DNA from 2 places in the Pseudomonas sp. CAU 1711 genome. Region 1 is predicted to be linked to the other one. Evidence: riboswitches for the same ligand, from Rfam matches in the RefSeq annotation. Region 1 holds a riboswitch; the other holds the start of a gene.
What was found. Region 1 has a riboswitch for cobalamin ahead of cobG (precorrin-3B synthase). Riboswitches for the same ligand answer to the same signal wherever they lie in the genome.

Region 1 (4,204 bases):
ACCAGCGGCGTACCGAGCACCGAGGCGCAGCCGAGCATGGAGCACACGCCGGGCACCACCTCGGCTTCGTAGCGTTCGGCCAGGCGGTCATGCAGGTACATGTAGGAGCCGTAGAAGAACGGGTCGCCCTCGCAGATCACCGCCACGTCGCGGCCGGCGTCCAGCTCGGCGGCGATCTGCACGGCGCAGGTGTCGTAGAAGTCGGCGATCACGTCCTCGTAGGACAGCGGCGGCGCCAGCTTCTCGGTGGTCACCGGGTAGACCAGCGGCAGCCGGCGCTGCTCGTCCGTGAGATGGGCCTCGATAATGCCGAAGGCGTTGCCGCCCTGGCCTTTGCTGGCCTTGGCCTTGGCCACGAAGTAACCCACCACCGGCGCCGACTGCAGCAGGCGCAGAGCCTTGAGGGTGATCAGCTCCGGATCGCCGGGGCCGACGCCGAGGCCGAGCAGACGTCCCTTGCGCATCATTCCACCTCCGTGGCCAGGGCGTTGACCGCCGCGGCGGCCATGGCGCTGCCGCCGCGGCGGCCACGCACTATCACATAGGGCACGCCGCGACTGTCGGCGGCGAGCATGTCTTTCGATTCCGCCGCGCCGATAAAGCCCACCGGCATGCCGAGAATCAGCGCCGGCTTGGGCGCGCCGGCGTCGAGCATCTCCAGCAGGTAGAACAGCGCGGTGGGCGCGTTGCCGATCACCACCACGCTGCCCTCCAGGTGCTCGCGCCAGTGCTCCAGCGCCGCCGCCGAGCGGGTGTTGCCCAGCTCGCGGGCCCGCTGCGGCACGTCCGCCTCGTTGAGGGTGCAGATCACCGGGTTGTTCGCCGGCAGGCGCGCGCGGGTGATGCCCTCGGCGACCATGCGCGCGTCGCACAGAATCGCCGCACCGCTGGCCAACGCCGCGCGGCCGGCGGCGCCGGCACCGGGCGAGAAGCGCAGGTCCTGCACCACGTCGACCATGCCGCAGGCGTGGATCAGCCGCACGGCGAGCTTCTCCAGGTCGGCGGGAATCGCGCCGAGGTCGGCCTCGGCGCGGATGGTGGCGAAGGACTGGCGATAGATCTCCTGACCATCGCGGATGTAATCGATCATTCGGGCGTTCCTGCGGCGAGCCAGTCGCCGGCTTGGTCGATGTCGAGGGACGACGCCAGCGGGCGGCCGAACCCGGCCTGCCCCCGCTCGCGTCGATAGAGGTCGTAGCGCCCGCCGGGCCGGGCCAGCAGGGTGTAGGGCGCGACATGGGCGGCGGCGCAGCTGCGCGGGCAGCCGCTCAGATGCACCTGGGCGCAGCCCGGCGCCAGGCGCTCGGCCAGGCGCCGGGCGTCGGCCTTGGTGTCCGCCTCCGCCCTGGCGCAGCCGGCGCTGCCGCTGCAGGCGAGCATCCTGGCCAGCGGCGCGCGGGCATCGAGCAGCAGGCCGATGCCCTGCATGGCCTCGGCCACCCGGGCCTGGCGCTCGGCCCGCACATCCGGCAGCAGCAGGCCCTGCCAGGGTGTCAGGCGCAGTTCGCCGCTGCCTTCGGCCTCGGCCAGTTCGGCCAGGGCTTGCAGCTGCTCGGCCTGCAGTCGCCCCAACGGCGCGCCGGCCAGCAGCATCACCAATCCTGCCTGGACCTGGGCATGCACGCCCAGCGGCGGGCCCTCCTGCCGCAGGCGTGCCGGCCGCGCCGGAGCGGACTCCAGCGCCACGGGCAGATCGGCGAGAAATGCCGCCAGCGGCCGCTCGGCCAGCAGCTGGCGCATGCGCGTATGTTCGCCGGCCTGTCGCAGGAACAGGCGCAGCAGCGCCTCCACCAGTGGTACCGCGTCGGCGACCGCGACCGCACCCAGCGCGGCGTCGCGCGGGCTGCCGGCCAGGCCGAAGGCCAGGCGCTGCCCACCGGGCAAGGCGCTGAGCCAGATATCGTGCGGGTGGTCGAGCATGGCCAGGGCCTCGCCGCCGTCCAGTTGCAGGGCGAACTTGGCGGACAGGCCGTGGAACTCGGGGCGGTCCTGCAGCAGCGCCAGCAGTCGTTCGGCCAGCGGCCGGGTATCGAGATGGGCGGCCGAGTCGCGACCGGCGGCTGGGCTGAGCAGCAGGTTGCGCACATCGTCGGCGGCGGGGTCGCGCGGGCCCAGGCCGGCGGCCAGCAGGCGCCGCAGCAGCTGGTCCTGGCATGCCTCGCGCACGCCGCGAATCTGCAGGTTGCCGCGGTTGGTCAGCTCCAGCACGCCGTTGCCGCACAGGTGCGCGGCCTCGGCCACGGCGCGGGCCTGGGCGCTGCTGAGCAGGCCACCGGGCAGCTTGACCCGGCAGATGCCGCCGTCGCGTGCGGGTACGACGCGCCACAGCCCCGGGCAAGCCGAGGGATGCGCAGCGGAGGTGGCAGGGGCAGCGGGTTTCAAACGGTCACCGACAAAAAACGACGCGGCGACCGGACCAGAGCAAGCCCGGGGGCTTCCTCGGCATCGGTACACCCCGCCCGATGTTGGCACTCGCGACTGCGTCGTCGGCAGGTCTCCTGGCTGACAGGTCCTCGCCGCCCCACGGCCTTCCCGATTACTCAGTGGCGCGGATGTGGAGCGACTCGCTGCTTACAGTTGCGGGGGCAGCCACGGCTTGTACCGTGTTCCCTCTTAGGCCCGCATATGCCCCATGGGGGGCCGGGCACCGACGAAGGCGCTATTATGCCCGCTTTGCCCGGCGCAGCGACATGCGTCTCGACAACAGGTAGGAGGCGCCGATGGCGCAGTGGCTGACGGTGGTGGGAATCGGCGAAGACGGCTATGCCGGCCTGGGCAAGGCGGCGCGGCGCGCGCTGCTGGCGGCCGAGTGCATCGTCGGCGCGCCGCGCCAGCTGGAGCTGCTGCCGCCGTGCATCCGCGCCCCGCGCCAGGCCTGGCCTAGCCCCTTCGCCCTGGAGCCGGTGCTGCAGCGGCGCGGCACGCCGACCTGCGTGCTGGCCAGCGGCGACCCCATGCTCTATGGCGTCGGCGCCAGCCTTGCGCGCCAGGTGAGTGAACGCGAGATGCTGGTGCTGCCGGCGCCCTCCTCCTACTCCCTGGCCGCCGCGCGGCTGGGCTGGCCGCTGCAGGAGGTCACCCTGCTGTCGGTGGTGGCGCGCCCGCTGGCCAGCATTACTGCGCATCTACATCAAGCCCAGCGCCTGCTGATCCTGTGCAACGACGGCGGCAGTCCCGCCGCCCTCGCCGCCCTGCTGCGCCAGCGCGGCTTCGGCGCCAGCCGCCTGAGCGTGCTGGAGCACCTCGGCGGGCCGCTGGAGCGGCGCATCGATGGCCTGGCCGCCAGTTGGAATGTGGAAGAAGTCGCCGCACTTAATCTGCTGGCCGTCGAGTGCCGCGCCGATGCCGGCGTGCAGCCGCTGCCGCTGACCGTCGGCCTGCCCGACGAGGCCTATCGCCACGACGGCCAGTTGACCAAGCGCGACGTGCGCGCCATCACCCTGGCCCGCCTGGCGCCGCGCCCCGGCGAGCTGCTGTGGGATGTCGGCGCCGGCTGCGGCTCGATCGGCATCGAGTGGCTGCGCAGCCATCCGAGCTGCCGCGCCATCGCCATCGAGGCCAACGAGGGCCGCCAGCAGCTGATCGCGCATAACCGCGACGCCCTCGGCGCGCCGCAGCTGCAACTGGTGGCCGGCGAGGCGCCCGAAGCCCTGGCCGGGCTGGAAGCGCCCGACGCCATCTTTATCGGCGGCGGCGTGACCGTGCCCGGCGTGCTGGAGCAATGCTGGCAAGCGCTCAAGCCCGGCGGCCGGCTGATCGCCAATGCCGTGACCCTGCAGAGCGAGGCGATGCTGGTGGCCTTCCGCGAACAGCATGGCGGCGAGCTGACCCGCATCGCCGTGGCCCAGGCACAGGCGCTGGGCGGCTTCGACACCTGGCGCAGCGCCCTGCCGATCACCCTGCTGCACGTGCACAAACCATGACCCGCATGCTGCTGCTCGGCGGCGTCGGCGATGCGCTGCGCCTGGCCCGCCGCCTGGGCCCCGAGCATCTGTACAGCCTGGCCGGGCTGGGCAAGGTGCCCGGCGATCTGAGCTGTCAGATTCGAGTGGGCGGTTTCGGCGGTGCCGAGGGCCTGGCCGATTTCATTCGCAGCGAAGGCTTCGATCTGCTGCTGGACGTCACCCATCCCTACGCCGCACAGATCAGCGCCAATGCAGCCTCCGCCGCGCACCTGGCCGGCGTGCCCTGCTGGGCGCTGCGC
Region 2 (4,204 bases), on a different contig from region 1:
ACCGCCCGGGCCTGCCGCGCGCTGGGCCTGCACCCGGTGGCGGTGACCGCCGGCTATATCCATGCCGAGCCCAGGCGCGAGTTCTACGCGGCGATGGACGCGGCCAACGTCGACCTCAAGGCCTTCACCGAGGAGTTCTACTTCCGCTTAAGCGGCGCCCACCTGCAGCCGGTGCTGGATACCCTGGTCTACCTGTGCCACGAGACGCAGGTGTGGACCGAGATCACCACCCTGCTGATCCCCGGTTACAACGACGGCAATGCCGAGATCGAGGCGCTGTGCCGCTGGGTGCGCGACGAACTGGGCGAGGAGGTGCCGCTGCACTTCACCGCCTTCCATCCCGACTTCAAGATGCTCGACGTGCCGCCGACGCCGCCCGAGACCCTCAGCCGCGCCCGTGCCATCGGCCTGGCCCAGGGCCTGCGCCACGTCTACACCGGCAACGTGCACGACACCGAGGGCGGCACCACCTTCTGCCCCGGCTGCGGCGCCGCGCTGATCGTGCGCGACTGGCACCGCATCCTGCACTACCGGCTCGACGACGACGGCCACTGCTTGGCCTGCGGCCGGCGCCTGGTCGGGCGCTTCCGCCCCTTCGCCGGCGCCTTCGGCCAGCGCCGCATCCCGGTGCGCCTGAGCGCCTAGGCAGGGGCGCCATGTGGCGAACCCCCGATGCGACGGCGATGGGAATCGCTGCGCGGCTCGACCCATCCTAGGTGCTAGCCCCTCTCCCTCCGGGAGAGGGTTGGGGTGAGGGAGCGTCTCCGAGCCGTCTGACGTGGCCCTCACCTCCGGCCCCTCTCCCATGGGGAGAGGGGAGCCACACTCCACCTAGGCCGTGCGCGCGGCCCTGCGCCGCAGGGCGCCGGCGGCGCTCACCACGAACAGGCTGGCGGCCAGGCACAGCGCCAGCGGCAGGCCCTGCGGGCCGCTGGCCATCAGCGCGCCGCTGAGCAGCGGGCCGAGCAGGCTGCCGACGCCCCACAGCAGGCCGACGCAGGCGTTGGCGGTGATCAGGTCGGGGCCGCGGAAGTGCTGGCCGATCAGCACCAGGGCCAGGGTATAGATGCCGCCGGCGGCCGCGCCGAGCAGCACCAGCGCCGGCCACAGCAGCGTGCGCTGTTCGATCAGCCAGGGCAGGGCCAGGCCCAGCGCCAGGGTCAGCACCCCGCAGGCCAGGTGCAGGGCGCGCCGGTCGAGGCGGTCGGACAGCCAGCCCAGCGGCACCTGAAACAGCATGTCGCCGGCCAGGATCACGCTGGCCATCAGCGCCGCCACGCCCAGCGCCCAGCCGTGGGCGCCGGCGTACAGCGGAAACAGCGACAGCACCACGGCATCGAAGAAGGCGAAGAACAGCACGCCCAGGCACAGGGCCGGCGCCACGCGGACGAAGCCGAGCAGGGAGAAGCGCCGTGGCGCCTGCTCGGCCGGCTCCGACCCGTGCGCCGGCAGGCTGTGCCAGACCAGCGCCAGGGCCAGCAGGTTGGCCAGCAGCACCAGCAGCACCGGCCAGGCGCTGGCGGCGCCGAACAGGCTGATCAGCAGCGGGCCGCCCAGCTGGCAGCCGGTGAAGCAGGCCGCGTACAGCGCCACCACCTGACCGCGCCTGCTTTCGTTGCACAGCTCGTTGACCCAGCTCTCGCCCAGTATCACCAGCACGCCCATGCCCAGGCCCAGCAGCAGGCGCGCGGCGACCAGCAGCACCAGCGACGGCGCCTCCGCCAGCAGGGCGAGCAGGCCGAGCAGGCACAGGACGAAACAGCCCAGGTACAGCGAGCGGCCGCTGAACTGACGGCACAGGCGGTTCACCAGCAGGGCGGCGAGCATCATGCCGGCCGCCGGCAGGGCGGACATCAGGCCGATGACCAGGCTGCCGAAGCCGGTCTGGTGCAGGCGCAGCGCCACCAGCGGCAGGGTGGCGCCCATGCTCAGGCCGACCACGGACACGGCGAAGATCAGGACGAACAATGACCAGCGATGCATATCTCTCTCCCGCCCGTTTGCGGCCCGGGCGCGGCCAATAGCGATGAGCCCCCGCGCGGCGGGCGCGCGAGGCGATGGAGCGGCGCCGAGGCGGCCGCGGAAGGCTCAGCGGCAGCGGGGAGGAGAGAAGGTGAAGGCGAACAGCACGCTGCGCCGGCGCTTGAGCTTGGCGTCGCCCGGCCGGGTGCGCGCCAGCAGCTCGGGATCGGGCTGGGCGGAGCAGGGCAGGTGGGCGAGCGACAGCATGGCGGTAGAGCGTGTGGTCGGGAATGGGGCCGCGCAGTCTAGGCCCGGGGCTGGTCGGGGTCAACGCGCGGCGGACGGGCTGTCTTTTGTCGGGCCGGAGCGCTAAGGTGGCCGCCGATGGTTCCGCCTGCGGGCGGATGAAAAGGGAACAGGGTGCGGCGCATGTCGCCAACGCCCTGGCTGCCCCCGCAACTGTAAGCGGCGAGCGAAGCCCACACGCCACTGGCCCCAGGCCGGGAAGGCGGGCGGAGCGCCGAGCCGCGAGCCAGGAGACCTGCCATCGCCCAGGGGCCCCGCGCCCGACCCTCTCATCCAGATCGCCGCGCGGTGGGCGCGGCAAAGGAACCCATATGCACATCGAACCCGGCGTCGTCGAAGGCGCCAAGCTCTTGCTCAGTTATGCCACCGCCAGCGCCGCCTTTGGCCTGAGCCTCAAGCTGGCCCGTGACAGCCTGCGCGACAACGGCGGCGCGCTGGCCCTGGCCCTGCGCAGCCTGATCGCCACGGCCCTGGTGTTCTGCTTCTTCGAGGTCCTGCCGCACCATCCGGTGGGCGTCTCCGAGGTGCACCTGATCCTCGGCTCGACCCTGCTGCTGCTGTTCGGTGCCGGCGCCGCGGCCGTCGGTCTGGCCACCGGCCTGCTGCTCCAGGGCCTGCTCTTCGCCCAGTTCGACCTGCCGCAGTACGGCATGAACGTCACCACCCTGCTGCTGCCGCTGTGGGGCATCCAGCTGCTGGCCAGGCGCATCATCCCGGCGCGCACCGCTTATGTGGACACCTCCTACAAGCAGGCGCTGGCCCTGTCCACCGCCTACCAGGGCGGCATCGTCGCCTGGGTGGCCTTCTGGGCCTTCTACGGCAACGGTTTCGGCGCCGACAACCTGGCCTCGGTGGGCAGCTTCGGCCTGGCCTACATGAGCGTGATCCTGCTCGAGCCGCTGGTCGACCTCGGCGTGCTGGCGCTCGCCAAGTCCCTGTCCCGCTACAGCCAGGGCCCGCTGTTCAACGTGCGCCTGCACCAGCCGGCCTGATCCCGCCGCCCGGCCGGAGTTCCGCTCCGGCTGTCTCGGCGTCGCGCCAACGCGGCCCGTGAGGCGGGTTGGCGCGACGGCCTCTTACTCGAACAGCGCGGCGTTTGCCGCCAGGACCTCATCGGCACACTGGGCGTCCAGATGGCCACCCGGGGCGCCGGCCACGCCTATGGCGCCGATGAGGCTGTCGCCGGCCTTGAGCGGAACGCCACCGCCGAGCAGGAGGAAGCCGGGGATATCGGTCAGGTTGCTGGCGCCCGGGTTCTTCTGCGCGTTTTCCATCATGGTCAGGGTCGCCACCTTGGTGGACGCGGCGGTGAAGGCCTTGGCGCGGCTGGACTCGATGGTGTGGGGGCCGGCATTGTCGGCGCGCGCGAATGCCTTCAGCAGGCCGGCGCGGTCCACCACCGCGGCGCTCACGTTGTAGCCCTTGGCCTGGCAGGCGCTGACGGTGGCAGTCACCAGTCGCTGGGCGTCGGCAGTCGAGATGTTGCTTTCCTGCAGCACGGCGGCCTGGGCGGCGCCGGTGAAAGTCAGGGCGCAGAACAGTGCGGCGAGAGGGTAACGAGGCATGGCTATGTCCTTCTGTGCGGCGAGTTGAGGAGCGGCCAGTGTGCTCGGCGCCGGGCGACGGCGGTATGCGGTCGGCTACGCCCTGGCCTCCGTAGCGCTACGGAGAGGACGGGTCCAGCAGGCTGGCGTACTGGCGGATGAGCTGGGCCAGCGAGTCGGCCTCGAGCTTGTCGAAGACATGGGCCCGATAGGTTTCCACGGTGCGCGGCGACAGGTCGAATTCGCGCGCGATCTCCTTGTTGCTCATGCCCTGGACTATGCGCACCAGCACTTCGCGCTCGCGCCCGGAAAGGCGTGCCAGGCGCTCGGCGGCCGCCTGGCTCAGGGCCTGGCGCTCGCGCCCGGCGACATGGCTGCGCACGGCGGCCTGC

Region 2: linked by a shared signal. The riboswitch ahead of AAFN46_RS01085 (energy-coupling factor ABC transporter permease) and the one ahead of cobG (precorrin-3B synthase) in region 1 are both predicted to bind cobalamin.

Annotation. Positions count from the first base shown of each region.
Region 1 covers NZ_JBDQQT010000007.1:59,029-63,232, forward strand. Annotated here, with positions in the region: gene AAFN46_RS09510 (precorrin-2 C(20)-methyltransferase) at 1-467, opposite strand, end outside; gene AAFN46_RS09515 (precorrin-8X methylmutase) at 464-1,090, opposite strand; gene cobG (precorrin-3B synthase) at 1,087-2,382, opposite strand; cobalamin riboswitch at 2,471-2,667, opposite strand; gene cbiE (precorrin-6y C5,15-methyltransferase (decarboxylating) subunit CbiE) at 2,721-3,923, shown strand; gene AAFN46_RS09530 (cobalt-precorrin-6A reductase) at 3,920-4,204, shown strand, end outside.
Region 2 covers NZ_JBDQQT010000001.1:247,082-251,285, forward strand. Annotated here, with positions in the region: gene amrS (AmmeMemoRadiSam system radical SAM enzyme) at 1-645, shown strand, start outside; gene AAFN46_RS01075 (MFS transporter) at 832-1,983, opposite strand; gene AAFN46_RS01080 (hypothetical protein) at 2,089-2,229, opposite strand; cobalamin riboswitch at 2,331-2,526, shown strand; gene AAFN46_RS01085 (energy-coupling factor ABC transporter permease) at 2,580-3,260, shown strand; gene AAFN46_RS01090 (heme-binding protein) at 3,345-3,833, opposite strand; gene AAFN46_RS01095 (response regulator) at 3,931-4,204, opposite strand, start outside.